Regions from separate parts of the Sodalis sp. RH14 genome, predicted to be linked through region 3. Evidence: riboswitches for the same ligand, from Rfam matches in the RefSeq annotation. Region 3 holds a riboswitch; each other region holds the start of a gene.
The links. Region 3 has a riboswitch for thiamine pyrophosphate ahead of thiC (phosphomethylpyrimidine synthase ThiC). Riboswitches for the same ligand answer to the same signal wherever they lie in the genome.
Positions count from the first base shown of each region.

Region 1: another riboswitch for thiamine pyrophosphate. It lies ahead of thiM (hydroxyethylthiazole kinase); the one in region 3 lies ahead of thiC (phosphomethylpyrimidine synthase ThiC).
Region 2: another riboswitch for thiamine pyrophosphate. It lies ahead of thiB (thiamine ABC transporter substrate binding subunit); the one in region 3 lies ahead of thiC (phosphomethylpyrimidine synthase ThiC).

Region 1 covers NZ_CP178739.1:4,211,781-4,222,452, forward strand. The annotation lists gene baeS (two-component system sensor histidine kinase BaeS) at 1-806, shown strand, start outside; gene baeR (two-component system response regulator BaeR) at 803-1,513, shown strand; gene ACL2XQ_RS19140 (YegP family protein) at 1,599-1,937, shown strand; gene yegQ (tRNA 5-hydroxyuridine modification protein YegQ) at 2,093-3,481, shown strand; gene yegS (lipid kinase YegS) at 3,734-4,633, shown strand; gene ACL2XQ_RS19155 (hypothetical protein) at 4,765-5,679, shown strand; gene thiD (bifunctional hydroxymethylpyrimidine kinase/phosphomethylpyrimidine kinase) at 5,626-6,429, opposite strand; gene thiM (hydroxyethylthiazole kinase) at 6,426-7,220, opposite strand; TPP riboswitch at 7,260-7,360, opposite strand; gene ACL2XQ_RS19170 (hypothetical protein) at 7,475-7,702, opposite strand; gene ACL2XQ_RS19175 (helix-turn-helix transcriptional regulator) at 8,006-8,737, opposite strand; gene ACL2XQ_RS19180 (N-acetyltransferase family protein) at 9,162-9,608, shown strand; gene ACL2XQ_RS19185 (quinone oxidoreductase family protein) at 9,811-10,672, shown strand, end outside.
Region 2 covers NZ_CP178739.1:820,910-831,581, forward strand. The annotation lists gene ACL2XQ_RS03615 (DedA family protein) at 1-677, shown strand, start outside; gene ACL2XQ_RS03620 (S8 family serine peptidase) at 687-2,093, opposite strand; gene thiQ (thiamine ABC transporter ATP-binding protein ThiQ) at 3,231-3,968, opposite strand; gene thiP (thiamine/thiamine pyrophosphate ABC transporter permease ThiP) at 3,952-5,541, opposite strand; gene thiB (thiamine ABC transporter substrate binding subunit) at 5,552-6,532, opposite strand; TPP riboswitch at 6,580-6,697, opposite strand; gene sgrR (HTH-type transcriptional regulator SgrR) at 6,811-8,490, opposite strand; gene sgrT (glucose uptake inhibitor SgrT) at 8,586-8,759, shown strand; gene leuD (3-isopropylmalate dehydratase small subunit) at 9,478-10,080, opposite strand; gene leuC (3-isopropylmalate dehydratase large subunit) at 10,093-10,672, opposite strand, start outside.
Region 3 covers NZ_CP178739.1:27,025-37,696, reverse strand. The annotation lists gene hemE (uroporphyrinogen decarboxylase) at 1-58, opposite strand, end outside; gene nudC (NAD(+) diphosphatase) at 76-879, opposite strand; gene rsd (sigma D regulator) at 972-1,493, shown strand; TPP riboswitch at 1,538-1,651, shown strand; gene thiC (phosphomethylpyrimidine synthase ThiC) at 1,751-3,673, shown strand; gene thiE (thiamine phosphate synthase) at 3,670-4,320, shown strand; gene ACL2XQ_RS00155 (HesA/MoeB/ThiF family protein) at 4,313-5,080, shown strand; gene thiS (sulfur carrier protein ThiS) at 5,077-5,277, shown strand; gene ACL2XQ_RS00145 (thiazole synthase) at 5,280-6,065, shown strand; gene thiH (2-iminoacetate synthase ThiH) at 6,065-7,201, shown strand; gene ACL2XQ_RS00135 (inverse autotransporter beta domain-containing protein) at 7,320-10,672, opposite strand, start outside.

The sequences.
Region 1 (10,672 bases), 1.8 Mb from region 3:
CCCATCAGTTGGCCGCCGGCAACTTTTCAACCCGGGTGGAGACCGGCACCCAGGATGAGCTGGGGCGGCTGGCCAATGACTTTAACCAGCTGGCCATGTCGCTGGAAAAAAACGACGCCATGCGCCGCGCGTTTATGGCCGATATTTCCCACGAGCTGCGCACGCCGCTGTCGATACTGCGCGGCGAGCTGGAAGCGCTGCAGGACGGGGTGCGCCAGCCCACCGGCGAATCCCTCGCGTCCCTGCAGGCGGAGGTCGCCATCCTGACCAAGCTCGTGGATGATTTGCATCAGCTTTCCCTCTCCGACTCAGGCGCGCTGGCCTATCGCAAGGACCGGGTGGACGCCATCCATATCCTGGCTATCGCCGCGGCCTCGTTTCGGGAACGTTTTGTGCTCAAAGGGCTGGACCTGACCCTGGCGCTGCCCGATAAGGCATGGATATTCGGCGATGCGGATCGCCTGACGCAGCTGTTCCTCAACCTGCTGGAAAACAGTTTGCGTTATACCGACGCCCCGGGCAGCGTGGCCGTCGAGGGATGGATACGGGAAGACAGCCTGACGCTGCGCTGGCGGGACAGCACGCCCGGGGTCGAGGATGACCAGCTTACGCAGATTTTTGAACGTTTCTACCGTACCGAGGGCTCACGCAATCGCGCCAGCGGCGGCTCGGGGCTCGGGCTGCCTATTTGCCAGAATATCGTCGAGGCGCACGGGGGACGCATATCGGCCGCGCATTCGGCTTCTGGCGGCCTGCAAATCACGGTACAATTACCCCTCGATCAACGGGCACCCAGGACTCTATGAGCGAACTCGACAGCGCGCCGCTAACCATCCTTATCGTCGAGGATGAGCCCAAGCTTGGGCAATTACTGGTGGATTACCTCCAGGCGGCGGATTATCGCACCCATTGGCTGACGCGGGGCGACGAAGTGGCCGACTATCTGCTGAAGACGCCGGCCGCGCTGGTGTTGCTGGATTTGATGCTGCCGGGCCGCGACGGCTTGTCGGTGTGCCGCGATATCCGGCGCTTTTCCGATGTGCCGATTATCATGATGACCGCCAAGACCGATGAGATCGACCGCCTGCTGGGCCTTGAAATCGGCGCGGATGATTATATCTGCAAACCTTACAGCCCGCGGGAAGTGGTGGCCCGGGTCAAGGCCATCATGCGCCGCTGCTATCGTCCGCAGGCCTGCGCGCCGCAGCCCAGTCCGTTAAAAATCGACGAGAACAGGTTCAAGGCCAGCTACCGCGATCTGGCGCTGGATTTAACCCCGGCGGAATTCCGCCTGCTGAAAATACTGGCCGGCGCGCCCGGCCAGGTCTTTTCGCGCGAAGCCCTGCTCAACCAGCTGTATGACGATTACCGCGTGGTGACCGACCGCACCATAGACAGCCATATCAAGAATTTACGCCGCAAGCTGGAAGCACTGGCCGACGATGTGGTGTTTATCCGCGCCGTCTACGGCATGGGCTATCGCTGGGAAGCCGAGCCCGGAGATTTAATTTAACCGATTCAGCCACGGTGACAGCCGCGATCGTCTCCTATACTTCATTTAGCGCGAAGGCGCCGTGCAACGTTGAGGAGGAGCCGACATGGCAACCGTACATTATGAGCTGGAAAAAGTGAAGAACGGGCATTTCATATTTAAATTAAAGGGTAATAACGACGAAATCATTTTATCCAGCGCCACCTTTTGCAGCAAGGCGTCAGCGGAAAATGCCATTCGTTTCGCCCGTTACAATGCCCCCGACGAGAATAACTACGAGCTGAAAAGCAGCCGGGACCGGCATGCGTATTTTATTCTGCGGGGCGGCAATTATCAAATCCTCGGCCAAAGCGGTCCTTACAATTCCGAAACCGCCGCCCGACGAGGCATCAAAGCCGCGATGGAATGCGCCGCCACGAAAGAGATCATGGATTTGACGGCCTGATCCGTTCCGCCGGGGGCGCATCCGGTGTCCCCGTTGCGATGAATTAACCCTGCCTGTTATCGGTTTTTGCTGATCTTTTCCCCGCCAGGGGCTAAAATCCCGTGCTGCACTGCCCCCGCAGGGGCAGCCTGACTTGACATCAGACGAGATTTATCATGTTTACTCCGGAATTACTCTCACCCGCCGGTTCGTTAAAAAATATGCGTTACGCTTTTGCCTACGGCGCCGACGCGGTCTATGCCGGCCAGCCGCGCTATAGCCTGCGGGTACGCAATAACGAATTCAATCACGAAAACCTGTCCGCGGGCATTCAGGAAGCCCATAGCCTGGGTAAGAAATTCTATGTGGTGGTGAATATCGCCCCGCACAACGCCAAGCTGAAAACCTTTATCCGCGATCTCACGCCGGTGGTCGAGATGGGTCCCGACGCGCTGATCATGTCCGATCCCGGCCTGATTATGCTGGTGCGCCAGGCGTTTCCGGCCATGCCCATCCATCTGTCGGTCCAGGCCAACGCGGTAAACTGGGCAACGGTAAAATTCTGGCAGCAGGCCGGACTGACCCGGGTGATCCTTTCCCGGGAACTGTCGCTGGAGGAGATTGCGGAAATCCGGGCGCAGGTACCGGAAATCGAGCTGGAAGTGTTTGTCCACGGCGCCCTGTGCATGGCCTATTCCGGCCGCTGCCTGCTGTCGGGATACCTCAATAAGCGCGACCCCAACCAGGGCGCCTGCACCAATGCCTGTCGCTGGGAATATAACGTGCAGGAGGGCAAGGAAGACGAGGTAGGCAATATCGTTCATCAGCATGAGCCGATCGCCGTTACCCAGGTTGAGCCGACGCTCGGCATCGGCGCGCCGACCGGCAAGGTGTTCATGCTGGAAGAGGCCCAGCGCCCCGGCGAATATATGAGCGCGTTCGAGGATGAACACGGCACCTATATCATGAATTCAAAGGATCTGCGCGCCGTCGCGCACGTGGAACGCCTGACGGCGATGGGCGTGCATTCCCTGAAAATAGAAGGCCGCACCAAATCTTTTTATTATTGCGCGCGCACCGCCCAGGTCTATCGCCGGGCGATTGACGACGCCGTGGCCGGCAAGCCGTTTGACGCCTCCCTGCTCAAAACGCTTGAGGGCCTGGCGCACCGGGGTTATACCGAAGGCTTCCTGCGCCGCCATGTCCATGAGGATCAGCAGAATTACGATTACGGTTATTCTGTTTCAGACCGCCAGCAGTTCGTCGGCGAATTTACCGGCGCCCGGCGCGACGGGCTGGCCGAAGTGGACGTGAAAAACAAATTCTCCCGCGGCGACAGCGTGGAACTGATGACCCCACAAGGCAATATCAGCTTTACCCTGGAACGCATCGTCACCGGCAAAGGCGCCGACGCCGACGTGGCGCCGGGCAACGGCCATAGGGTCTACCTGCCGATCCCGGAGGCTATCGACGTGCGCTTCGCCATATTGTTGCGAAACCTGCCGGGCACCACCACGCGTAATCCGCACGGCAGCGTCGCGGCGGCGGACAGCACCGCGGGCTGATCGTTCAACGAAATTCAGCATTGGTCATCCGGAAATTAGAATTGGGTCACAATACGTACCGGGGGCAAAGCGTATAATGCGCTTGCTGAATCAAAATGCAAAACAATGACCCAGCCTCACCAGGAACCACCTCTTTCGCCAGCTCATCCTCCCTTGAGCTGGCTTTTTATTTGGCGAAAAGCCCCTTCATGACGCATTATCATTTCTGTATGAAAACCCCTACTTCAAGGAAAGGCATTGATGCAATCAGCCATGGCAACCACTCCCGCCTCACTGCTTATCGTGAACGGCAAAAGCGCGGGTAACGAAGAGCTCAGACTGGCGGTGGAGCAGCAACGCGAAGCCGGTTTTCCGCTGCACGTGCGCGTTACCTGGGAGCATGGAGACGCGCAGCGCTACGTCGAGGAAGCCGTTCGCCTGCGGGTGGACACGGTCATCGCCGGCGGCGGCGACGGCACCATTAACGAAATCGCCAGCGCCCTGGCGCTGCTGCCGGCGGCGCGCCGCCCTTGCCTGGGTATCCTGCCGCTGGGCACCGCCAACGATTTTGCCCTCAGCTGCGCCATTCCCCAGGAGCTGGATAAAGCGCTGATGCTGGCCATTAACGGCAAGGCGGTGGATATCGACATCGCCCAGGTTAATCACGATCGTTATTTCATCAATATGGCCACCGGCGGCTTCGGCACCCGCATCACCGCCGAGACGCCGGCCAAGCTGAAATCCGCCCTGGGCGGCGCATCCTATTTTATCCATGGTCTGCTGCGCATGGATACCCTGAAAGCCGACAGCTGCGCAATCCGCGGCCCGGGCTTTAACTGGGCGGGCGAGGCGCTGGTTATCGGTATCGGCAACGGCCGCCAGGCCGGCGGCGGGCAGGCGCTTTGCCCGGACGCGCTGATCAACGACGGCCTGCTGCAGCTGCGCGTTTTCGCCTCGGAGGCGCTGCTGCCGATCCTCCTCAACAGCCTGACCAGCGATGAGCAAAACCCCCATGTCATCGCCGCTTCTCTGCCCTGGCTTGAAATCGAGGCGCCGCATGAGGTCACCTTCAACCTCGACGGTGAGCCGCTGAAGGGAAAAAAATTCCTGATTACCATCTTGCCGGCGGCGCTGGCATGCCGTCTGCCGCCCCTTTGTCCGCTGCTGGCCTAGGGGAACCGGCCATGTCGCCGCCAGTGATTTGATCTTACGCACATTTTCGACAGTCCGGGACGACACGCGCAAGAATTTGTATAACAACTTAGGGTAATCTATAGGCTATGTAGCTGTTTCAGGAAGTTATCATGCAAGCATTTTCACCCGCCCTGCCCGCGCCGCAAACGCTTTACTACAGCGCCGGGGAAGCCCATCCCCTGGAGACGCTGACGGAAAAAAGCCTGTGCGACATGGTCGAGGATATGAAAGTCACCCAGAGTGACAAAGAACATTATATTACCGGCTGGATGGGGCCCCACAGCGTGGTGGTTATCCATAACTACCGCGAAAAGCGCGGCACCTCCAACGGTTTTGTGTTGACCAAAGAGAACCAGTACCGGCTCAGCGTGCAATCCATTGAGTTCCGCATCCCAAAATTAATCCTTTGGCTGTCGCTGCGCCGCAATCCGCGCACCATGACGCTGATTACCTACAATACGCTGGGCGATATGGTCAGCCCGCTGATGCAGTTTCGCAATATGACCGATAAGCCGGTCAAGCGCATGCTGGAGCAGGACTGGCAGGCGCTTAACGACTATATCGGCATGGCCTGCTGGCAGTTGGAAAACGGCAATCCGCTGTGGCATCAGCTGCTGCAGACGTTAACGCCCGACCAGCTATCAGGCTTGATCAACGCGCCGGTGTTCAGCGAAAAACGACTGCAAAAAGACGGCGAGTACGAAGGTTTCTGGGCCGGGAATGTCTTTATCGGCCGCTGTCTCGGCCCTTATCCGGCGCTGCAATTATTATGGCGCGATGAAGACAACCAGATGCAGCCGGGGTATATCTATACGGCGGTACCGGAATACCGGGGCGGCACGCCCCTGCCGTCATTGCGCATCCGCCCGCACCGCGGCGAGAACAGTTATTTGCTCAACGCCTTCGACGCCCGGCATCTGCACGACGCCCGCTCGCTGCTTAACTTTGCCCAGGGCATTCTCACCGGAATGTCACCACCACTGGTGGAAATGATGGACCGGCCCGATCCCCTGCCCGACCTGTAGATCATCCGCATGTAGCAGCGCCTGCTGCAGCCAGGCTTTGGCCGCCGCGAGCGTTTGCGCCCAGTCGTCATGCAGCGGACGCAGGGCCGCCAGCGCGGCGGAGAGCGTGCAACCGGTGCCATGGGTATGCCGGGTGTTCACCCTGACGGCGTCGAAACGCCGTTCGTCCGTGGCGGTGATAAGCCAGTCGGGACTGGAGTCGCCATGCAGGTGGCCGCCCTTCATCACCACCGCCTGGCAGCCGTAGGCCAGGAGTTCCCGGCCCTGCCGGCGCATTTCCTCCTCGCTGGCGGCGGCGCGGCAGCCCAGCAGCGCCGCCGCTTCCGGCAAATTAGGGGTGATGATGGACGCCAGCGGCAATAAGACATCCCGCACGGCGCTCACGGCATCCGGCGACAGCAGGAAATCGCCGCTTTTCGCCACCATCACGGTATCGAGCACCACATAGGGTATGGGATATTGCCGCAGTTTTGCCGCCACCGTCCGCACGATGTCCGCCTGCCCGAGCATGCCGATTTTGGCGCTGTCGATACGCAGGTCCCCGAGCACGGAATCCAGCTGGGCGGCGACGAATTCAGCGCTGATAGGATAGATGGACTGCACGCCGCGGGTATTTTGCGCCACCAGCGCGGTGATGACCGTGGCGCCATAGGCGCCAAGCGCCGAGAAGGTTTTTAAATCAGCCTGGATACCGGCGCCGCCGCTGGGATCGGTGCCGGCGATACTGAGCAGGTTATGGCAGCGCTTCATGGTATATCCTCCTCCTGCAGGCCGTACAGCCGGTCGAGGAAGCCGACGGCAAAGCTGCCCGGACCCGCCGCGTCCCGGGCGGTTAACCGCCCGGCCAGCGCCATGATCCTGCAGGCGGCGGCCAGATGCTGCAACCGATCGCCCGGCAGGGCGCAAAACGCCGCCGCCACGGCCGATAAGGCGCAGCCAGTACCGGTGACGCGCGTCATCATGGCGTCGCCGTCGGTCACGGACCAGACCCGATCGCCGTCGGTGATAAAGTCCACCCGGCCGGTAACCGCGACCAGGGTGCCATAGTCCGCGGCCAGCCGGCGGGCAAAAGGCAGGGCGAGGCGGGAGTCGTCGGCGCTGTCCACGCCGCGGCCCAGGGCCGGCTGCCCGGCCAGCGCCAGGATTTCCGAGGCATTGGCGCGAATGGCGGCGGGTTTTAACGGCAATACGCCCCGGGCGAATTCAGTACGGAAGGTTAATGCGCCCACGGCCACCGGATCCAGCACCCATGGCGTGCCGGCCTGATTGGCCGACGTAATGGCGGCCATCATCGCCTCGGCCCGCGGCGCGGTCAGCGTGCCGATATTCACCAGCAGCGCATCGGCCATGGCGGCGAACTGAACCGCCTCACAGGGTTCGATCACCATGGCCGGGGCGGCGCCGACGGCCAGGAGCGCATTGGCGGTAAACGCCTGTACCACGTCATTGGTCATACAATGGACTAATGGCTTGCGCTGGCGCAGCAGGGTAAGGGAAGACGCGGCGGCTAAGCCGGGCAGTTCGGCAGGTTCGGTAATCATAGCGCTCCCAGCCGGCGCTGAGGAAGACGGACCCGGCGGGACAACAGGCCGTGACTTCCCTACGCTGGCATTATCCAGATCAGGTCATACGGGTAAAATCTCAGTCCGGCGCACAGCGGCGGACACCCCGAGTCAAGTGGCATGATTATCCGGCGGGCGGGAGAAAAGATCAATGGTGAGTTTGCCGGCGGAGCCTGGTCCCTCCGCCGGCGTCGATCTCATAAACACAATTATCAGCAGACTTAATAATAAGGCTATGAGCAGGGCCGCTGGGGACTGACCAACATCCGGCCGTAACAAACGTCCCCGCAGAATTGCGCACCCGTGGCGCCGGTGGGCGTCAACCACCACTGCGCACTGTCCCCGGCCCCCTCCAGGCGGGCAAATCCCGCCTCGGCCAGCGCGCTTAACCGCCCGGCCAGCCAGGGATCGTCTTTTATCGGCGGGGAAAAGCGCCAACGGGGCTCAGCATGACAAAACATTGGCTTATTATTCATGAGATCGATTAAAATTATTTTATGGAGATGCTCAGAGGAATATGCCGTTAATGAAAACAAAGCTAATAAATTAAAAAGACAGAATCTAATCATGCCTACCTTCAACAGCCAGAAGAATCACCGGGCAATGATAGCATCAAATTTCTCGCGGCAACGCCTGCATCTTAAACACTATATAAATGATTGCAAATATATTGGCAACGCTGTCCATTTTAAGCCGACAGCATAATAAAACTCCCACAGATGGACAGGGTTGTGATCGCGTTGCGCGAAATGATAAATGGATAGTTAACCAAATAATTTAAGTTCCGTGGCCCGGCTGATGGCATGTTTTGCATTCGTAACGCCTAGCTTATCAATAATATTTCTGATATGAAATTTTACCGTTCCCTCGCGTATTGCCAGGATGGTCGCGACCTCGCCATAGGTTTTTCCGACACTGGCCCAGAATAATACTTCTTTTTCCCGGGGAGACAGTGCCTGGACGTGTGATCTCTCGCCATGGGATGTGGCGTCGGGCAACGTATTTTGCATAAAGTTCAACACCTTATCATGAGTGCTAATCAGCAGCATCTGCAGTCTTTCTTTGTTTTGCTCAATAAAATGATAGAATTCCTCCTTTCCCTGGCGGTTGCTGATGCTTAATGTAGCCAGGTTGTTATCGCAATCATGCAACGTAAAAGTGTAGCCGCTGTCAAGCCGGTAATATTTTGACAGCCTGAAAAAGCTATGCTCTTGTATTATCGACGGATTATCAGGCCAAAAAAAAGGGGTGAATTTCCGGCAGGCGATGAGCATCACCGGGTCGATTTTTTGATAACCGTAACTGCGGTATTGATTCAGCCAGCCGCTGGGGTAGTCGGATATTATATAGGCTGGGAAGTTATCGCTTTTATTCATCATAAAGTAGGCAAAACAGAACGCGTTGGCGTTCTTGAATATCTGCTGAAGATAAAGTTTGATTTCTATTTTCATCGTTTGGATAAAGAAATCTTGATTATTCTCTAAGGGTTTTTCCATAAAATATGCCTGCCATATTAACTAACACTCATCATTTATTATCCATAAGGGGTAATAAAGAGCAGTTTCAACATGTAATACCGGTGGGATTTTGGATAATATAAGAGGCAGGCTATGGATGCAACCTCTAACAGTTTTATCAATCATTGCGGCGTTAATGACTGCCGCCCAGGGCTTGCGCCACCCTCATACCGGTGTTTAAGACGGTGTATCCTCAGCGGCATCCCGCGTTTATATTAATCTAGTTTAAGCTTCAGCTAGATGCGACCGGATAATAATCGCGATCGCCTGCCGGCGGACCGCACCGCGCCGGCACCGCATCCTTTACCGCCTGGAAATAATAAGCACAATATTATTTATTCCATCTATAAGTTAAACTTGATACTGAGAAGGTAACAAATCAATAAGTTAACTAAGGTTTAAGATGAAAAAAGAGGATGTGGTTGTCAGGGATTACCGGGAAGCGGATCGTCCTTTTCTGCGTACTCTCTATCTGTCGGCACGCAAGACCGGCTGGACCTGGCTTGATAACCGTCAGTGGCGGCTGGAGGATTTTGACGGCGCCACGTTCGATGAAAAGATCATCGTCGCCGAAATACAGGGCCATATTGCCGGTTTTGCCTCGCTTTGGCTGCCGGACAGCTTTTTGCATAATTTGTTTGTCGATCCTGCCTGGCAGCGCCGCGGGGTAGCCACCGCGCTGCTGACGGCGTGCTATCCGCTCTGCCGCGGCACCATGGCGCTTAAATGCCTGCAGGAGAATGTGGGTGCGCAGCAATTCTATCTGCGTCACGGCTGGACGATTATCTCATCCGGTGTTTCCGAGCACGGCAAATATTATCTGATGCACCGCAGGATCCGGCAGCAGTAGCCAGGCGCGCCCGCGCCGCGTTTTCGTGGCCGCTGCCCCCGTCTTGGGGTTACAGGACGATGCGCGGGCGTCTGTTGCCGTGACGATTTATTCTTCTGTGCGGCTTTTCCTGGCGGCCATGTATGTGCATAATACACATATTATCCATTTGAACCCGGTTGCCATCGGGGATGGCCGGATTCGCGCCCAGGGGTGAAACGGAATGAAAGCAGCGATCGTAACAACGGCGGGCCAGCCCCCCGTCTACGGAGACTTCAGTGAACCAGCGCCCGCGCCGGGCAAAAGCCTGATCCGCGTCAGCGCGTCGTCGCTGAGCCACATCACCAGGAATCGCGCGTCGGGCGCGCATTACAGCGCCGACAGCGCGCTGCCGTTTATTCCCGGCATCGATGGCACCGGCATCACGCAAGACGGCCGGCGCGTCTATTTTCTGTTGCCGGTGCAGCCTTACGGCGCCATGGCCGAGCAATGCCTGGTGGACGCGGGCCATTGCATCGCCCTGCCGGACGACCTGGACGAGGTTTCCGCCGCCGCCATGGCCATACCGGGCATGTCGTCATGGGCGGCCCTGGTGGAACGCGCCCGGCTGCGCGGGGGTGAAACGGTGCTGATTAACGGCGCCGCCGGCACGTCCGGCCGCCTGGCAATCCAGATTGCCCGGCATCTCGGCGCCGGGAAAATCATTGCGACGGGACGCCGGACCGCATCGTTCGGCGATCTCCGCCGTCTTGGCGCCGACGTGACGATTCCGCTGGTCCAGAATTTGAACGCCCAGGAGCAGGCCTTTACGCACGAATTTCGCCAGGGCGTCGATATCGTGCTGGATTATTTATGGGGGGTTAGCGCGCAAACGCTGGCCATCGCCGCCGCCAAGGCCGGTCCTGAGGGCGTACCGATTCGTTTTGTGCAAATCGGCTCGTTAAGCGGGGCCGATATCACCCTGCCGGGGGCGGCGTTGCGGTCGTCCGCATTGCAGCTGATGGGCAGCGGCATCGGCAGCGTGCCGTTTCCGCGCATGCTGGCGGCCATCCAGGGCGTGCTGGCGGCGGCCCCGGAGGCCGGTT
Region 2 (10,672 bases), 790 kb from region 3:
TTGTCGGGCTGTTATTACCGGGTACGGTGATGATGGCGACGCTGGGCGCGCTTATCGGCAGCGGCGCGATGGGATTTTATCCCGCCTGGGCGGCCGGCATTATCGGATGCTTTCTTGGCGATTGGATTTCCTATGTTATCGGCCATGGCTGTAAAAAATCGCTGAAACGCTGGTCTTTCCTGAAAAAAAACCGCGCCACGTTGAATAAAATCGAACATGCCCTGCACCGGCATAGCGTGTTGACGATCCTGGCCGGCCGGTTTATCGGCCCTACCCGGCCGTTGGTGCCGATGGTGGCCGGGATGCTGGACCTGCCGCCCCTGAAATTCGCCTTGCCCAATGTTATCGGCTGCCTCACCTGGCCACCTGCGTATTTTATGCCCGGCATCCTGGCCGGGGTGGCTATTAATATCCCAGACGGACAGCACTCCGGGCAATTCCGTGGCCTGCTGTTAGGCGTGGCCCTGTTGGGCTGGCTGGCCGGCTGGCTTGGATGGCGCTGGTTGCGAACCGATAAACGCCAGGCCGATCGCCTCACCCGCTGGCTGCCGCTGTCGCGATTGCGCTGGCTGGCCCCCCTTTGCCTCCTGGCGATGGCGGCGGCGCTGGTTGCGCTTATCCAGCATCCGCTGATGCCGATCTACGCGGCTCAATTCTGGAAAGTGGTCAGGGTGTGACCGACGGCTTCAGTATTTGGAGAATAAGGTATATATCGCCTTACCTAAATCCGGCTGCGTTCCTATAATCGAGGAAAAATTCTCCGCCAGCACCGTTCCGGTACTGGTGAGTAATTCACGGAACTGCGGGGCGGTAAGGTTTTTTTTATTGGCGATGGCAATACTTGACAGGCATGCCGCCACACCCGCCACGATGGGATTGGCCGGCGAATTGCCGGAAAAATTATTGATGTACCAGGCATTGGTTTTATTGAGCAGCGTGGCATAACCGTATGAGGTCGTTACCACAAAATCACCCCAGCTCGAACTGTCTATGCGCGAACCAAAATTACTGTAGGCGGCCCTTAGTCCCGTCCTTGGGTCGAGGGCTCCGACAATAATAGCGCCTGAATCCCTTTGATGACGATTGAATTTGCCGTTAAGTATCGGATGGTCTAAATTAATCGCGCCATTCCCCGCCGCCTCAATAACGTGGATACCTTTGGATGTTAACGCGGAGATCATATCAAACCAGGCAGGTTCAAATTCGACCGGAAGATAACATTCCTGATTATAATAAGATCTATTTCCTCCTTGATGCTGCATACCTATTTGGATAACGTCTCCCGCCTTAAGACGGTGATAAAGGTTATAGAGATATTGCAGGCCCCGGGCGGCATAACCCACCTTCGCCCGGCTGGCGATCCCCATAATGCCATACCCCAGCTCCAGCCCCGCCATCACACCCACGGACGCGGTATTGTCGCAGCCGACGGTGACGGCGCCTTCGACAATAGCGCGCTCCGGAGGAAGGTTATTATGACCGGTGAACCAGGCATCAGGCTCGTTGGTAATGATGGTGACATTTTCGCCCCTGCCCCCGGCGTAACTTAGACCGGCGGTGCCGTCGACACCGCCGAGCCTGAAGCTATTGAAACAATGCCGGGCAGGCCAAAGATAATATTGTAAAGGGACGAAGTTATAATTTTCCACGCCGTTAAGCGTTTTTGGCTCATCATCAAGGGTGGGTTGCTCGGTGTGAAGAGCGTTATAACTTCTTGCGCCCCGTAGCGATACGGGTTCGGTAGTGGGATAAACCGTCTCGACTGAGCTGAATAGCGCAATGGCGTGAAGTATTTCATTAATATATTCAACAGCGTTGACATTCTCATTAAAAAATTTGATTTTGAAATAGCGATCCAAGCCAAATGTTTTATTCATTTCTTTGGCCGCATCATCACGAGGACTGCCGGATATGTCAAATAAAGGGGAAACTCCCATGGTTTCAAAGTTAAATTTGAGCTCGTGCTCAATTTTTTGCGCTTCTGAAAAGTAATACGCGCCGGCATTGTTTCGTTTAAGTTGAAACACGATGTTAGTGTATTTGACGCCCTGCTGGGCAAAGAAGTCAATTTTTTTAAGAATTTTGTCACTCATTATAGTTAACCCCCGATAATAAAATCGTATTTGACGGTTGACGAATCATCCCGTCATTTATGATGTTTGGTCTGATAAGAAGTAAAATTTGCACAAAGGCATTGCTGCCGCGGTGATTCAGTTTCTCCTGATGTTTAAATTAATGGTTTGCATAAATTTTTAATGAGAAAAAGATGACAGTCACTATTGTCCCTTCTTGCGCAGGGTGCATGACCTACTGTCGCGTAAAGTTAAATTCAGCTGTGTTAAATAAGATTCTTTAAAACTTAATGCAGATTGTACTCAATATACAATAATCGAAGTGGATGTTTAATAAGTGATTTTTATATATGATTTTTATTTAATATAAACTCTAATTGCAATAAATCAAACAACATTCTCAAATAATAGTGTGAAGCAAGTCAATATTTATTCTAATGTTAAATTATCTTAACTTTAAAATGCTATTTATACGTAATTTCTTATTTTTCATTAAATTCAAAGAAAAAAACATGGATAATAATAAAAAAAAGCTTATGTGTGGCGAAAAAACGGCGACCAGCAAAAGTGCAGGCCGGTTTTTCTTCCGCCGCGGAGGGACGTAACAGCAGTGGTTGTAAAACGTAATGGGGGGTGGTGTGATATGTTTGACAATATAATCATGATGTTGTGCGTGGGGTATTCAGTGGGGTGATACCGGGATGGGGCCGGATGGCGGCTTTTTGGCGTGAAAGGCCAGCATCCCAACTCCCTTATAGGCGGGCTGAAACGCTGGCGATAAAAATCACTACTCGTAAATTGCGGGCATTGCCAGGCGGCATGCGAAAACGCATGACGCTTTTCTGCCGTATCTTGATTATTTTATTTATGAGTTTCCCCAGCATTGACGATAAGCTGTTTACAAATACGTTCATTAGTACAACATAATTAAAATGCTATTACTGCCGATGCCTGTAACCACTGGGGTGCAACAATAAGCCCTTACCAATGGATGCTCTGTGGCATTTCCAGGCGACATTTAATTCCATCTCATAATAGTAACAATTTATTTGGCAAAATGTGAATCGGCTCAAGAATGCTATTTTTGGCTATTTGCCGCGATCTTATTCCAGCACGGGAAGCCATCGCGTCATTATGCGGCGCCGGGCATCGGTGATGTTAATCCTCTCCGGCCAACCGCGGGCGCGGGTCCGGCGCGTGCGGCGCAATACCCAGGACGGCGGCTTCGCCGGCTTCGCCGCTCGCCAGGCGCGCGGTCGGGCCGTCGTAATAAATGCGGCCATCGACAATCAGCAGGGTGCGCGGCGCGATGCGCACGGCGTCATCCAGGTTGTGCGATACCATTAACAGGGTCAGGCCGCGGCTGGCGCACACGTCGTCCACCCGTTGCAGCATATCGACACGCAAGGCGGGGTCGAGCGCGGAAAACGGCTCATCAAGCAGCAGGATGGGGCGGTCGCGCACCAGACAACGCGCCAGGGCCGCCCGCTGCCGTTGCCCGCCGGACAGTTGCCCCGGCAGGCGGTCCAGCAGTTTCTCCAGCCCTACCTGTGCCGCCACCGCATTTAACGCTTCCCGTTGCGCCGGAGTCAACGCCAGCCCCGGATGCAGCCCAAGGCCGATGTTTTCCGCCACCGTCAGGTGAGCGAACAGGTTATGCTCCTGGAACAGCATGGAGACGGGGCGCCGGGCGGGCGGGGTGGCACTGTGATCCTGGCCGTTTAACCACAGGCTGCCGCTGTGCAGGGGCAGAAAACCGGCTATCAGGTTGAGCAGGGTGCTTTTGCCGGCACCGCTGGGGCCCAGAACGGCGACCTTTTCTCCCGCCGCCAGCCGCAGGTCAAAACGCATCGGCAAATGTTGGTAAAGATAGGTCGCTTTATCCAGTTTTATCATGCAGCCCCGTGAGTTTCTCGATTAGCGTAAATAATAAAAAGCACAGCGCCAATAGGAACAGCGCGGTAACGGCCCCGTCCTCGCTGCGATAAGCGCCGATTTGCTGGTAAAGATAGAGCGGCAGGGTCCGGAAATGTTCATTGCCGAACAACGCTACCACGCCAAAATCACCCAGCGACAGGATAGAGGCGAATGCCATGGCGCGGCCAATCGGCTGGCGCAGCGCGCGCCATTCCACCCAATGTAGCCGTGTCAGGCCGCGCATATCCAGGGACAGGCATAAACGATTATACCTTTCCGCCAGGTCCAGCATCGGCGTTTCCAGAATTTTCAGGGCGTAGGGAATGGCCATCAGCGCATTGGTCAGTATGACCAATGCATAGGGGGAACGGGGCAATCCCAGGGTATGGGTGGCGATCAGGAAGAAACCGGTGGCCAGCACAATGCCCGGCATCGCCAGGATCAGCATGCCGCTAAGATCGAGCAGCTGCGCGGACCAGGGACGTTGACGCAGCCTCAGCTCGCGGCTGCTCCATAGCAGCATCAGCGTTAGCACCACGCACAGCAGGCCCGCGCCCAGGGCAATGCGCAGCGACGTCAGCAATGCCGACCACAGCGCCGGCTGCGACAGGACCCGCGCCATGCCCGTATTGACACCGCCGGCCACCACGGCCAGCAGGGGCGGCGCCAGCAGCGCCAGCGCCAGGACAATAACCAGCGCGTCGGTCAAACGGCGCGCCAGATTATCGCCGGGATTGCGCCACTGGGAAAAATGCGTCGCGCCGACGGGAAACGCGCGGGTCAGCCGTTGGCTGGACAAGACCAGCCCCAGGCAACAGATCATTTGCACCAGGGCCAGCAGCGCCGCGCGGCCGGGATCGTAGTCATAGCTTAAGGCCTGGTAAATCGCCAGCTCAATGGTGGTCGCCCGCGGTCCGCCGCCCAACGACAGCACCGTGGCAAAACTGGCGAAACACAGCATAAATATCAGCGCCGCCGCAGGCAGCAGTTGACGGCGCAGATAAGGCCACTCAAGAATGCGGAAGAAATGCCAGCCCGCCATGTCCAGCTGCGCGGCCAACTGGCGCTGCTCCACCGGAATGCCTTCCAGCGCCTGCAACAACAGGCGGGTGGCCAACGGCAGGTTAAAAAATACATGGGCCAGCAGGATCCCCCGCAGGCCGTAGGGTGAAAAACCGTAGGGAATATGCAGCCAGAGGCATAGCTGCGCCAGCCAGCCTTGGCGACCATACACGCTCAGGATGCCGAACACGGCCACCAGCACCGGCAGCACCAGCGTCATGGCGCAAAAGCGCAGCAACAGCAGGCGTCCCGGAAACCGCCGGCGGTAAAGCGCCCGCGCCAAAAAAACGGCGGGCAGCACCGATAGCAGCGCCGACAGCAGCGCCTGCCAAAAGGTAAAACGCAGGACATGCCACAGATAGCTGTCCGACAGCACGTCGCGCCATTGGAGCGTCGGCGCGTTCAGCCACAAGGCGCCGACTGCCGTCAGGGCCACGGCCGTCAGCATCAGCGCGGCCAGCAGTCCCGGCCATAACCAGCGCGGTATCATCGGCCAGGCATCATTGGCTGACGGAACGCAACCAATCCTGGGTCCACGCGCCGCGTTTGGCCGCCACGTCATCCGCGCTGAAATTCAGCGTCTTGGCCGGCAATACGTCAAAGCCGGCCGGCAGCGCGGTTTTGATCACCGGATACATCCAGTTGCCTGTGGGAATGGTCTGCTGGAAAGCCGGGGAAACGACAAAACGCATAAACTGCTGCGCCAGCTGCGGATTTTTACTGGCGGCTAATTGTCCGGCCACCTCGACCTGGAGATAGTGGCCTTCGCTGAAGGTCGCCGCCGCATAGTTATCCTTCTTTTCCTCGTTGATATGATAGGCCGGCGACGTGGTATAGCTGAGCACCATGTCCGCTTCTCCTTTCAGGAATAAGCCATAGGCTTCGCTCCAGCCCTTGGGCACGGTAACGGTTTTTTTCGCCAGCCGTTGCCAGGCCTGGGGCGCTTTATCGCCATATACCTGCTGCACCCAGAGCAATAAGCCCAGTCCCGGGGTACTGGTGCGCGGATCTTCGTAAATGATTTTCAGCGCCTGCGGCCCGTCTATCAGCTCATGCAGGCTTTTGGGCGGATTTTTCAGCTTGTTCTTGTCATAGACAAACGCAAAATACCCGTAATCAAAAGGCAGGAAGGTGGGATCATGCCACGCCTGCGGCAAGGTCAGATGAGCGGTGTCGACGTTATGCGCCGTAAAGAGATGCGTATCCTGCGCGGGCTTAAGCAGGTTGTTATCCAGGCCCAGCACCACATCCGCGTCGCTGTTCTTGCCTTCGATGCGCAAACGGTTGAGCAGGGCGACGCCATCTTCCTGCACGACATATTTCAGCTCGCAGCCACAGTCTTTTTCAAAGGCGGTTTTTATCGCCGGCCCCGGGCCCCATTCGGAGGCAAAGGAATCATAGGTATAAACCGTCAGGACGGGTTTTGCCAACGCCGGGGCGGCGGCGAGCAATAGCAGGCAGGGTAACCATTTTTTCAACACTTTGCGCTCCTGGAAAAAAAAAGGCGGCAAAGGCGTTTGAGGCGGCAGCGGGACGCACTCTCAAATCCCTTCGCCGGTATTAGCCGGATCAGGTTCGACGGGTATACTCTCAGCTTGCGCGCCGGCTAACGCTATGCCGGACGCTTCGCACCCCGTTGAGAACAAATGCAAGTGTAATGGTTTTATCCCTGGCTTAACAGCCTGTCTTACGTGTCTAACGTATCTAACGTATCTAACGTGTCTAACGTGTCTTATGTGTCTTATGTGTCTTATGTGTCTTATGTGTCTTGCGGGTCTTGCGGGTCCGGCGGGGCGAACCAGGCGGATTTGAAATCAAACCATCCCAGCGTATTCATCCTGACCCCGCGCATGCTGCGCTGGCCCTGTAGAATCAGCCAATGATGGAACAGCGGGTGCAGGCGATGGCCGGTGATAAGCGATTGGCACCATTGCGCCATGGACAGGCCCTTGCCGCGCCATTTCTCCAGCGCGTCGCTAAGGTCGGCCGGCAGGCAATGATGCATCAGCGGCATCTCGTAAAAGCTGGCGAACAGGGAATAATCCAGCGGCAGGTAAAAATTAGCGCTGCCGAGCCATAAATCGCTCTCGGCCTCACCGTTATGCCAGGTGGCATAATCCACGGTATTGATCACCAGCGCGATGTCCTGCCGGGCCAGCACCGCACCGAGCGCGCGGCAAAGATCATCGAATTCCGAATGGGCGCGATAAACCGTCAGGGTGATGCTGCGCAGCTCCGCGGGCCTTGGCCGCGGTTGCGCGACCCGGCTATGGCGCCAGCGCGGCAGGATACCGTAGGCCGGCGACCAGTAATGCTGGTAGGCCGATCCCGCCTCGGTCAGCATGGCGATGGGATCGATATTTTCACTCAGCCAGCGGCGGGTATCATCGTTTTGCATCAGCGGCGAACGGGCATCAAACAGCAGGAAATAGCAGCCTTCCTCCAGCCGGGTTTCCAATTGACCCGGGGTGCTGTTATCCGCCTGGAGCTGGACGCCGGAATAGCTCAGCTCGGCGGTGAGTTCCGGCAAGATCCAGATATTCACTTCATCAATCAGTGCGCGATAGCCGAAATAATCATCAAAGGCGCGAATCTTCAATAAGCTTTCCCGGTTGTCGATCACCGCATAGGGTCCGGTGCCGACGGGACGGCGGACGAAGTCCGGCATCGTCTCCCATTCCTGCGGCAAAATCATGGCCGGCACGCTGCCCAATAGCCAGGGCAGCCAGTCGTCCGCGGCGGTCAGGGCGACATCAACGGTATTGGGGATGGCGGACGAGACGGCTTTTATATGGCAAAACAGCGGATTTCCCCGCAGGCGCAGCAGCGAGCTGCACACATCCTGCGGCGTCAGTTCCCGCCCATGATGAAAATGGATCGCCGGACGCAGGTAAAAGCGCCATAACAACGGCGAAATTTGCTGCCAATGATGGGCGAGGTCCGCTTCCAGTTCCCCATTTTCCTCATTTATTTTGGTCAGGCCGCTGAAAATCTGCCGCACGATGTGGTTCTCAGAACGCCGCAAAGGACTGCCGGGCAGCAGGTTCAGCAGCGGGCGATAATACAGTACCCGCAATATGTGCTTGCCCTGGCGGAAGCTGCGGCCCAGATGGGAAAGCAGCATCTGGCGTACCCTGTCCTTATCGCCCACCAGTTGGACCAACTGCTCGATGCGATCCTGCTCCAGCAGATCCTCCGCCCGCTGCTGTTGCAACGCCAGGCCGGTATAGTGAAAGGTCAGCTGCGAGCGCTTGCCGCGCCCGGCTGTCGCCTGCCACTGCAGCCAGCCCATTTCCTGCATGGTTTTCAGCAGCGTACGCACATGCCGGCGCGTACAGCTCAGCGCCTGCGCCAGTTCGTTCAGGGTGGTTTCCTGTGTCTTGCCCTGGCAGCTTTGCCACAGGCGGATAAATTGTTGCTGCAGGCGTGGCGAGGACATAAAAGAGGAACACTCCTTAAAAAGTCATCTGTTTTTCTTCCGGTATCTTAAGCCGATACTGGTCGTGTCGAAAGGGCAGAATAGGGATTGTAACGATGAAAATAGCCAATTTGCGCCGGTTTTATCAGCATTATTTTACCGCCATTTGCGGGCGCGGCGTGATCCGTCCCGACAGGGGCCGCAGCGGACAGCGCATGGCGCTGTTGTTACAGGTAACCCAATGGCATACGGATTCACTGTCCGAGCAGGAATACCGGGAGTGGATGTGATGTCTCGTGGCGGGGGGTGATATAAAAGTCCTGCGGTATTTTCGCTTGCCGTAAGTTTGGTTTTATATGTTGAGCCGGGCGCTGGCAAGCGACAAGGGGATGGCAGTCGCGCCATCCCCTTGACCCCGCGCTCCCGGCAGGTCGCGCGCCGCAAGCGGTGCCTTCCTGCGCCGGATCCACCTTTTCGCACCGGCCCGTACGCGCTCCCGGCGCGAACGGGCCTCTCGCCGCGTCCAGCGGCTCGTGCCGGTGGAACCGGCTCCGTCAGCGCGCTCAATGCCGGCCAAAGGGCCGCTCCCCTTATCACCGGCGTTCACATTCCAGGCATTTAAGTTACCGGCGTATAAATTCCCGGCATTTAAGTTACCGGCATACAAATTCCCGGCGTTCAAATAAAGACTTTTTAATTACAGACGTTGGTTTTGACGTTGTACCGGCATAAAGTGCGCTGGCGGCACAATGCCCGGCTGGATGAGCCGCCGGGAGCGGCGAAAGCTAAGGGTCGCGCCGGGAGCGCGTCCCGTGCGGTCCATAAGAAGGGATATTGTGACGCCAGGGACCGCGCAGCGGCGCACGATCTGCCGGAAGCCCGGGAGACAAGAGGGATGGGCTAGCATCCCTCTTGTCGCTTGCCTGCACCAGGCAACAGGGAACGCCGCTGCTAGCGGCAAGAGAAACCTGCTCCCAGCGTACCCACGCCGTCGCCAGCAATCGACACTTAGTGCAAAAACGCCGGCTGGCTCGCCTCATAATCCGCAATCGCGCCTTCATGCTGCAACGTCAGTCCGATACTGTCCAGCCCGTTGATCATGCAATGCTTGCGAAACGCATCGATCTCGAACGGATAGCTCTTCTCGCCGGCAATGACCCGCTGGTGTTCCAAATCCACCGTGAAGGTGATGCCTTCATTGGCCGCGACCAGGAGGAACAGTTCATCCACCTGCTGCGGCGACAACGTAATGGGCAGCAGTTGGCTGTTAAAGCTGTTGCCGTAAAAAATATCGGCAAAGCTTGGCGCGATGATCGCCTGAAAGCCGTAATCGGCCAACGCCCAAGGCGCATGTTCACGCGACGAGCCGCAGCCGAAGTTTTCCCGCGCCAGTAAAATGCTGGCGCCGCGATAGCGCGGTTTATTCAGTACAAAGTCGGGATTGGGCACCTTGCCGGCGTCGTCGAGAAAACGCCAGTCGTTAAACAGATGTTGGCCGAAACCGGTGCGGGTGACCTTTTGTAAAAACTGTTTCGGAATAATGGCGTCGGTATCCACGTTAGCGGCATCCAACGGCGCCACCAGCCCGGTATGTTGGGTAAATTTTGCCATAAAACTGTCTCCTTAATTCAATTCGCGAATGTCGGCAAAATGACCGGTAACCGCCGCCGCCGCCGCCATGGCCGGACTGACCAGATGAGTTCTGCCGCCGCGACCCTGGCGCCCTTCGAAATTACGATTGCTGGTGGATGCGCAACGCTCGCCTGGGTTAAGACGATCGTTATTCATGGCCAGGCACATGGAGCAGCCGGGTAAACGCCATTCAAAGCCGGCGTCCAAAAAGATTTTGTCCAGGCCTTCGGCTTCCGCCTGGGCCTTGACCGGTCCGGAACCCGGCACCACGATGGCCTGTACGCCGGTGGCGACGCGGCGCCCCTTGGCTACGGCGGCGGCCGCGCGTAAATCCTCGATGCGCGAGTTGGTGCAGGAACCGATAAACACTTTATCGATAGCCACGTCGGTCAGGCGGATGCCGGGCTGCAAATCCATATAAGCCAGCGCCTTGGCGGCGGAGTTGCGTTCCGCCGGATCGCTGAACGAGTCGGGCGACGGGATTATCTGGTTAATGGCAATCACCTGACCCGGATTGGTACCCCAGGTGACCTGCGGAGCGATATCGTCGGCGCGCAGGGTGACCACGCTA
Region 3 (10,672 bases):
CATCAACAGGCTGGCGCAGCAGGGCGCGCAGATAGCGGTCGTTCTTCAGTTCATGCATACAGGATTCCCTTGCAGTTATGAATGGAGTGTAGCATGCGGGCCGTCATTTTCCCGATCGGCGCGGCAGAGCGCGACCGTGTCCTCAATTAAGCGCCTGGCCACGGTGCCGGGCGGCGGCAGCAGGGGCAGCGCGTCATAACGGTACCAGCCGGCATCAAGGATTTCATTATGATCGGGGGTGATTTCGCCGCCGGCGTACTCCGCCATAAACGCCATCATCAGCGAATGCGGGAAAGGCCAGGGCTGCGAGGTGACATAACGGACGTTTTTCACCTTAATCCGCGTCTCCTCCATGACCTCGCGGGCCACGGTCTGCTCCAGGGTTTCCCCCACCTCGGCAAAACCGGCCAGCACCGTGTAAATGCCGCCGCGATGGCGGGTATGCTGGGCCAGCAGGATATCGTCGCCGCGGCGGATCGCCACGATAATACAGGGCGCGATTTGCGGATAATACCGTTCATGGCAATGATCGCACAGGCAGGCCCATTCCCGGTTACTGACGCGCATCTCATGGCCGCAGTAGCCGCAATAGCGATGGGAACGATAAAACTCCGCCAGTTGCACGCCCCGGCCCGCCAGTTGGAACAAGCCTGGGTCGCTATCGATGATCTGGCGCACCGAGCCCATATCCCGGGGCATGGCGTGGCGTACCAGCCAGGCGGGCGACCCCTCCCATTCGCCGATAAGCGTCGCTGTCAATCCTTGAAGTGACCAGGCCGATGCCGTTCCAAATGGCAGTTCCCCCTTGGGTAACCACAATTTGCTGTCCTGGCTGACGATCCACCAGCCATTTTCGCTACCGTTGAGTTCTTGTTCCATTTTAGTTGCACTACCTCTTATTCACTGGCAAGCTAGAAATTAGCTTTAATTGATGAGTAACGCAGCGTTACTTTATTACATCGGAGTCAATCATGCTAAACCAGCTGGACATTCTGGCTCAACGCGTTGGCGGCAGTAACGAACTGATCGATCAGTGGATACTGGCCCGCAGGAAGTTGCTCATTGCGTATTACCATCTCATCGGTCTTAAGCCCAATAAAGAAAAGCATACTCCCCTGGACGAAAACGCGCTGGACGACTTTTGCCATAAACTGGTGGACTACCTTTCCGCCGGCCATTTCCATATCTACGATCGTATCGTTCAGGACGCGGACGATACCAGCAGCAGCAAAAGAATCATCAGTACCCAGTTGTATCCGGCGTTGCAGGAAAATACCAAACAAATCATGGCATTTTATGATAGCCAATTGGAAACGGCCATCGATCATGATAACTGTATGGAGTTCCAACAGGCGCTTTCCGGCGTGGGCGAGGCCCTGGCCACGCGTTTTGCCCTGGAGGACAAACTGATCCAGCAGGCGCTGGAATATAAAGCGGACTACCTGGCCTCGGTGCCGGCCGCCAATAATCCGGACGTATCGCGTCTGGCGTAATTTTGCGGTAAGCAGTAAGTCGTAACCGGTCCTTCACGGGCCGCTATATCTTGTCGGAGTGCCTAGCGCGTACATTACGCCAGGCTGAGACCGTTAATTCGGGATCCGCGGAACCTGATCGGGTTAATACCTGCGAAGGGAACAAGAGTAAAGCAACGCTTTGATTTATAGTCTATTTTGCTAAATTCAAAGCCCGGCCTCATTACTCCCGTAGCGCTCCTGACAAGCAATTTTCCCGTTTATTGTGAGGAATTGCTATGTCGTTATCCAAAACCACCCCTTCCCGCCGTGAGCAGCGCGCCCAGGCGCAGGAATTCATCCATCGTCTGAAAGGCGAAGCCTTCCCCAACTCCCGGCGTATTTATCTCCAAGGCAACAGCGCCGACATCCGGGTGCCGATGCGGGAGATCGCGCTTAGCCCCACGCTTATCGGCGGCAACGGCAAAACGCCGCGCTACGAAGAAAACGAGCCGGTGCCGGTATACGACACCGCCGGACCCTATGGCGATCCGGCGACAGAGATAGACGTGCGCGCCGGCCTTCACCGCCTGCGTTCGGGCTGGATTGAACAGCGCGGGGACAGCGAGGCGTTGAACAGCCTAAGCTCGCGTTATACCGGCGAACGCCGGGCCGACGAGGGCCTGGATGAGGTTCGTTTCGCCCCCAGCCATACGCCGCGGCGCGCCAAACCCGGCCGGCGCGTCACGCAATTGCATTATGCCCGCGCCGGCGTCATTACGCCGGAAATGGAGTTTATCGCCCTGCGGGAAAATATGGGCCGCGAACGCATCCGCGGCGACGTATTGCTGCAACAGCATCCCGGCCAGAGCTTCGGCGCGCATTTGCCGCCGGATATTACCCCGGAGTTCGTGCGCCGGGAAGTGGCCGACGGTCGTGCCATTATCCCCGCCAATATCAACCATCCGGAGTCGGAGCCGATGATTATCGGCCGCAATTTCCTGGTCAAGGTCAACGCCAATATCGGCAACTCGGCCGTCAGTTCATCCATTGAGGAAGAGGTCGAGAAGCTGGTCTGGGCGACCCGTTGGGGAGCGGATACGGTGATGGACCTGTCCACCGGCCGCTATATCCATGAAACCCGCGAGTGGATCCTGCGCAACAGTCCGGTGCCCATCGGCACGGTGCCCATCTACCAGGCGCTGGAAAAAGTCAACGGCGTGGCGGAAAACCTGACCTGGGAATGCTTTCGCGACACCTTGCTCGAGCAGGCGGAACAGGGCGTGGACTATTTTACCATCCATGCCGGCGTGCTGTTGCGTTACGTGCCGATGACCGCCAAACGGTTGACCGGCATCGTGTCGCGCGGCGGATCCATTATGGCCAAATGGTGCCTGTCGCATCACCAGGAAAGCTTCCTGTACGAGCATTTTCGCGATATTTGCCAGATTTGCGCCGACTACGACGTCTCATTATCCCTCGGGGACGGCCTGCGTCCCGGCTCCATCCAGGATGCCAACGACGAAGCGCAGTTTGCCGAACTCTATACCCTGGGCGAATTGACCAAAGTTGCCTGGGAGTACGACGTGCAGGTGATGATCGAAGGCCCTGGCCATGTTCCCATGCAGATGATCCGGCGCAACATGACCGAACAGCTGGAGCATTGCCACGAAGCGCCGTTTTATACCCTGGGGCCGCTGACCACCGATATCGCGCCGGGTTACGACCATTTTACCTCCGGCATCGGCGCCGCGCTGATCGGCTGGTTCGGCTGTGCGATGTTGTGCTACGTCACGCCGAAAGAGCATCTGGGCCTGCCGAACAAAGAAGATGTTAAGCAGGGGCTTATTACCTATAAAATCGCCGCTCACGCCGCCGATCTGGCCAAAGGCCATCCCGGGGCGCAAATACGCGATAACGCCATGTCCAAGGCACGCTTTGAATTCCGTTGGGAGGACCAGTTTAATCTGGCCCTGGATCCGGCCACCGCCCGCGCCTATCACGATGAAACGCTGCCGCAGGAATCCGGCAAAGTAGCCCATTTTTGCTCCATGTGCGGTCCGAAATTCTGCTCGATGAAAATCTCCCAGGAGGTCAGGGATTATGCCGCCGCCCAGGCGATTGAGGTACGGGAAAGCGGCATGGCGGAGATGTCGTCGGCGTTTCGCGCCAGCGGCGGGGAAATCTATCTTGCGCCTGAGGATACGGGGGTGGCGAAATGATCGCGCCCGACGCGCCCTTTGCGGCGACCGAGCCCAGGCTCGGGCTCTATCCGGTAGTGGATTCGCTGGCATGGCTGGTCCGGCTGCTGGACGCCGGCGTCGCCACGCTGCAGTTGCGCATCAAGGACCAGCCGGAAGACCGGGTCGAACCGGATATCGAGGCCGCGATTTTGCTGGGACGGAAATACCGCGCCCGGATTTTCATCAACGATTATTGGCGGCTGGCGGTTAAACACGGCGCCTATGGCGTGCACCTGGGACAAGAGGATTTGGCTACGGCGGATTTGGCCGTCATCCAGCGCGCCGGATTGCGACTCGGTCTTTCCACCCACGACGATAGCGAACTGGCCCGCGCTTTGGCGCTACAGCCATCCTATATCGCGCTCGGCCATATCTTCCCTACCCAGACCAAAGCCATGCCGTCACAGCCGCAGGGCCTGGCGGAGCTGAAACGCCTGGTGGCCGGCATGCCCGGCATCTCCACCGTGGCCATCGGCGGTATTGGTATCGATCGGGTGGACGACGTGCTGCGCTGCGGCGTCGGCAGCATCGCGGTGGTCAGCGCCATCACCAAGGCCGCCGACTGGCGGCAGGCGACCGCCACGTTATTGCGGAAAATCGAAGGCCGGGAGGTGCGCAATGCTTAGCGACCAGGCTTTTTTGCGCTACAGCCGCCAATTGCTGCTGGAGGAGATAGGCCCCGGAGGCCAGGAGCATCTGAGCGCAGCAACCGTGCTGATCGCCGGACTGGGCGGCCTGGGTTCGCCGGCGGCGCTCTATCTTGCCGCCGCCGGGGTCGGCACGCTGCTGCTGGCCGACGACGATAAACTGGACGTGAGCAATCTCCAGCGCCAAATCCTTTATCGCACCGGGGATATCGCCCGGCCCAAGGCGGCGGCGGCGCTACGGCAGCTGCAGGCGCTTAATCCCCTGGGCCATTATGTCGCGCTGAGCCGGCGCCTGGCCGGGGATGACCTCGATCAGGCGGTGGCGCTGGCCGATATGGTACTGGACTGCAGTGATAATATGCAGACCCGTCACGACATCAATGCCGCCTGTATCCGCCGGGGGAAAACCCTGGTCAGCGCCAGCGCGGTGGGGTTCAGCGGTCAGTTGCTGGTGCTGCGGCCGCCCTACCGGCACGGCTGTTATGCCTGCCTGTTTCCCGACGCCGTCGAGCCGCGGCGTAATTGCCGCACCGCGGGCGTGCTCGGGCCGTTGGTCGGCATCATGGGCGCCATGCAGGCCCTGGAGACGATCAAAATCCTGTGCGGCATGCCGTCTACGCTGGACGGCCAGCTGCGGCTGTTCGACGGCAAGTCGATGAACTGGCGCACCCTGCGCCTGTCCCGCGCGGCCGGCTGTCCGGTGTGCGCCGCGGCGGTTCAGCGGGAAGAGGCGCTATGAACATTACCCTTAACGATACCCCCGTCGCGCTTTCAGGCACGCCCTCGCTGCTGGACATGCTGGAGCTGCTCGGCCACCCGCCCGAGGGCAGCGCGCTGGCGGTCAATCAAACCATTATTCCCCGTAGCCGGTGGGCCCAACAGCCGGTAAACGAGGGCGACGATATCTTACTTTTCCAGGCCATTGCCGGAGGCTGACCATGTTAACCATTGCCGATACCACTTTTACGTCCCGGTTGTTTACCGGCACCGGTAAATTCGCCACCGCGGAATTAATGCGGCAAGCCATCGCCGCGTCCGGCAGCCAATTGGTCACCCTGGCGATGCGCCGGGTGGACCTGCGCGGCGGTAATGACGCCATCCTGCCCGCCCTGCGCCAGGCAGGGGTAAAGTTACTGCCCAATACCTCAGGCGCAAAAACCGCCGAGGAGGCGGTGTTCGCCGCCCGCCTGGCGCGCGAGGCGCTGGGCACCCGCTGGATAAAACTGGAAATCCATCCGGATATGAAATACCTGCTGCCCGATGCGGTCGAAACGTTGAAAGCGGCCGAACAGCTGGTGCGCGAAGGTTTTGTGGTCTTGCCCTACTGCGGCGCGGATCCGGTATTATGCCGCCGTCTGGAGGAGGCCGGCTGTGCGGCGGTGATGCCGCTAGGTTCGCCGATCGGCTCCAATCAGGGTTTGATCACCCGCGATTTCCTGCGCATTATCATTGAACAGTCGGGCGTGCCGGTGGTGGTGGACGCCGGTATCGGCGCCCCCAGCCAGGCCCTGGAAGCGCTGGAAATGGGCGCCGACGCGGTACTGGTCAATACCGCCATCGCCGTGGCCCGCAACCCGGTGGCCATGGCCGGCGCGTTCAGGCTGGCGCTGGAAGCCGGCGCCCTGGCGCGCGAGGCCGGGCTTGCCGCCACGCTAACCCAGGCCAGCGCCACCAGCCCGCTAACCGGATTTTTGCGCCATCCCCAGGAAGAGGGGGCGGCCTGATGACATCTTTTCTTGACCACTGGCGCCGGCTCGGCTGGGACGACGCCGGACTGCAAATCCACGCCAAGACCGCGCGCGACGTGGAGCGGGCGCTGAATGCCCCGCGCCTGGACCGGCAGGATTTCATGGCGCTGCTGTCACCGGCGGCGCTGCCTTATCTTGAACCCATGGCGCAGCGTGCCCAGCAACTGACCCGCCAGCGTTTCGGCAATGTGGTGGGGTTTTATCTGCCGCTCTATCTTTCCAACCTGTGCGCCAATGATTGTACCTATTGCGGTTTTTCCATGAGCAATCACCTGAAACGCAAGACGCTGGATGAGCAGGAAATCATCCAGGAATGCGAGGCCATCCGGGCGATGGGTTTTGATAATCTGCTGCTGGTCACCGGCGAGCATAAGACCAAGGTGGGCATGGACTATTTCCGCCGTTACGTGCCGTTGATCCGCCGGTATTTCAGCGCGCTGATGATGGAAGTACAGCCATTATCCCAGGAAGATTACGCCGAGTTGAAAACCCTCGGCCTGGATGGGGTGATGGTTTATCAGGAAACCTACCATGAGCCAACCTATCAAAAACATCATCTGCGCGGGCAAAAAATGGATTTTGCCTGGCGGCTGGAAACGCCGGATCGGCTGGCGCGGGCCGGAATCGACAAGATTGGCCTGGGGGCGCTGATAGGATTGTCGGATAACTGGCGCACAGACTGCTATATGGTGGCCGAGCATTTGCTGTATCTGCAAAAGACCTACTGGCAAAGCCGCTATTCGCTTTCGTTCCCGCGCCTGCGCCCCTGCGCCGGAGGCATTACGCCTGCGTCCCTGATGAATGAATCACAGCTGTTGCAAGTGATGTGCGCCTTCCGGTTATTGGCCCCTGACGTAGAGCTGTCGTTGTCCACCCGGGAATCGCCCTGGTTTCGCGATCACGCGGTGCCCATCATGGTGAACAGCCTCAGCGCCGGGTCCAAGACCCAACCGGGCGGTTATGCCGGCGGCCGGCCGGAGCTGGAGCAGTTCGAGCCGCATGATAACCGCTCGCCGCAGGCCGTGGCGCGGATGGTAACAAAGGCCGGGTTGCAACCGGTATGGAAGGATTGGGACAATTATCTGGGCAGGTCGCCGACGCTGGTTAAATAAACGATGATGAGCACTTCGAGGATTTTAATCTGATTTATCGGCGGGACAATCATCAGTCCCGCCGATAAGTATGCCTTAATCAGCGCCAGCCTAGATTACTCCGGGCAGCGGAACATTTTTAATCGGCGCACACCACAAATCCCGCGTTCTCGCCTGATATCCCCATGAGCAATTTCAGTCCGTTCTGTTTGTTGAGAGCTTCGACGGCCGGGCCGGCTAAAACAATTGGGGATGCCGTACCAGACCAAATAAAGCCGCCGGGGGATAAGGGCCATCCACTCGTGCGCATTGTGCTATAGGCTGCCTGCAGAGAAGCAAAGGACGGCAATCTACAGTGTGAGCTTGCCAGTGAATAACTCGCCACTGCCCAATTTTCATGATTAAAACTCTCGCTGTAGCCGCCGGTGAGTTCTGAGGTAAGCCTGGGGCGCTGGATACCGCCGATGGACTCTACCATATGACCATAATAATTGGCGGCCGGAACGTTCGGGCTGGTGGCTACGGTAAAGATAACGTCTTGCGTCACACTTTTCCCCCCGGGTGCGACAACCTCAATAGTGGTTTTAACCCCCTTCCCCACAGGGTCGGTTAACGGAATGCTGATTTTACCCGTCGCCGTCACCACTCTGCCTTCATATTTTGGCGCATCGTTAATCAACAGCGTGGCACTTTCCGACCTGTTTTGCCGATTGACGGCGCCAAGGGAATGGATATTGATGAGCACATCGCCTGCCGGCGAACCGTCTCCCAAGGTCGCGTCCACCGTCAACATAATCTGCTCGCCGGCTTGCGCCTGCGCCTTGTCCACTGTGACTTTTAACTCAATGCTATCAGGAGTGAAATTCAGCTCTTTTACCATTTCGCTGATTTCGACGCCGTCCACTTTGGGCGCGACCCTGACTATGCCGGGTTTAGTACCCCGCACGGTGGCGGTATACGTGCCATCACTCTCGCTAAGAGGCGAGAGGGTCACGTTATCTCCCGGCGAAACGCTGAAAGCAAGCCGGGCGCCCAATCCGGCTACTGCCCGGCCGCTCGTATCCCTGGCGCTAAAGGTCAGCGTAGCGGTCTCGGTGTTATCCGCCGTCAGCGTATCCTTATCGATTGCAAAGGCGGATTCGGCTGCATCCACCGCCACGGCGATCAGGGTGATGGGCTTACTCAGGCTCGCCATGCGATCGCCTCCAACCGACGGCGTTATCGTATAGTGTCCCGGTACGGAGCCGAACAATCGGGCGACATAGGCCCCCTCACCATCAAACCGCGCATTTTCTTGTCTGAAACCCGTTAACGATGAAGGATGAAAATCAATATTGCCTACTGTTTTGGTCAGGTTGCCATATTCATCCCGCGGTATCAGCTTAAGCTCTACGCTATCTTCATCATTGGCTTTAAGCGGGTCCCCGCTGATGCTGAATACGGAATGAAGCTCGCTGAACGGGCCTGGCGTCAAGGTTATCACTTTCACCAAGTTGCTTAATTGCCGGCCGTCGATTGACGGCGCGATATCGATACTGCCCGCCACGATACCGCTCAGCCGGGCGGTATAATGCCCGTCGGTTTCCACCATGTCTGAAATCGAGATCCCCGCTGACGGCAAAGCGATAAATTTCAAACGCTCGCCCAGCGCCGTGACAAGCTTGCCGTCCTTGTCCTTGGCGATAAAGCGCAAGACAGTGAAGGCATCGCCCACCGTAAGCGTATCTTCGCCCACGCTGAAATCAGAGTGGCCTTCGTATGCCTGGGCCGCGCGCAGGCTGACGGTTTTCGCCAAGGCGTCCCTCTTCACGCCGTCCACAACCGGCGTAATGGTCACCGTCCCCGGTTGAGTGCCCTTTAAAGCGCTGCTATAGCTACCGTTATCTTCCTCTATCTCGGTCAAAACGGCGCCCTCTAACGCCGTCATAGCAAACACTAAGCGCGGACCGAGGCCGGTGAGGGCATTGCCGGCGCCATCCCTGGCGCTGAAGACGACCGTCGCCTGTTCGGCGCCGTCGGCAAGAATATTGTCGCGACTGATATCAAGCCCCGATCGGCTATGATCCAGATCCAACGACAGCAAGACAACGCTGATTGGCTGCAACGCTTGTCCGTGAATCATCGGCGTAATGACTGTCCGTCCGGTATCGCTGCCGGCGGCCAGGGTGGCCGAATAGACGCCGGCGGCGGTTTCACTGATATCACCCACCACCGGCGCGGCGCCGGTTACGCCGGCGCTTGCCGCGGCGAAAGCCTGGCCGTCCCCGCGTTCAAATGTAATATCCAACGTCAGCGCCTCCGCCATTCCACTCAACGGCTGATGGCTTTCATCCCTAAGACTGATTGATAGCAGGCTGGTTGAAACACCATCCGCCGGTAACCTGTCCGGCGTTGCCGTCGTGGACGTCGACGCCAGGCTGATGCCCAGACCGGTCACCGTAAGCTGGGTATAGGCGGGGCTTGAAGCGTTGCCTTTTTTATCATGGGCCGTTGCACCAATGGTATAACGATTTGTCGTGCCGGCGGGCAGATAGGACGGCAGGGTCACCGCCAGGATATGGGGCGCCGATTGCGTGATGGAACCGCCGGCGGCGATCAATTCCGCAGCATTCCACTCCACGCGGTCCAGGGCATGGGTAGCGGTAACCTGGGCGGTGATGGTGAGCTGTTGGCCGGAATTCCCGTTCAATCGCTCCGGCATCAGCAGGCGGATAGCATCCTGCTTTTGATAGTCCAGCACGATATGATTATTGCGCTCCACCAGATCATAACGGCTACCTGCCAGGGTTCGCCCGGCCGCAACGGCGGATGGGTCCACCTGGTCAAGCCACGAATCCCCCAGGCGGTAATTGATTTGCAGGTTGATACGGGAATCATGCTGCCCGCTCTTACCCTGGCGATGCTCACCGCCTAGGGTCAATAGCGGAAACGGCGTATAATTAAGCCCCAAGGTAAACGCATAGGGATCCCTTTGCCGATTGTTTTTGCCAAATAACGCCACCTCGTCGCCGCGATAGCTTTCATACATCAGCTTGCCGCCCAATTGCGGATGCGACGGCAGAAAAGCCTCGGCACGCAGGTCATAACCATTGGCCGGTCGTTCGTTATAATCCGCGAAATCCCGCGATTGGCGCCAACTGCTCAAGCGAAAATAGCTGTTGGCCGATAATTTCAGGTAATGGGTCCAGGCTTCCGCGCCGATCCCGGCCCGGCGATTTCTTCCGGTAAAGTCATTATCATAAAAAGTATTCACTCCGTACATCCAATCGCCGTAAAAAGTCCGCACGCCGCCGCCGATATTACCGGTATTACGGTGATCGTTATTGCGTATGCCCCCTTGGATGAATACCATAGCATCCTGGTTTTCATATAACGGCACCAAGAGATCGAGCGCGCTATTGTCCAGTTTGAATCGCTCATTGAGATTGAGCTGTAACCGCACGGTGCCGAATTGATCAAACCAGTCTTTGGCATAATGGCCCGCCCCGCTTA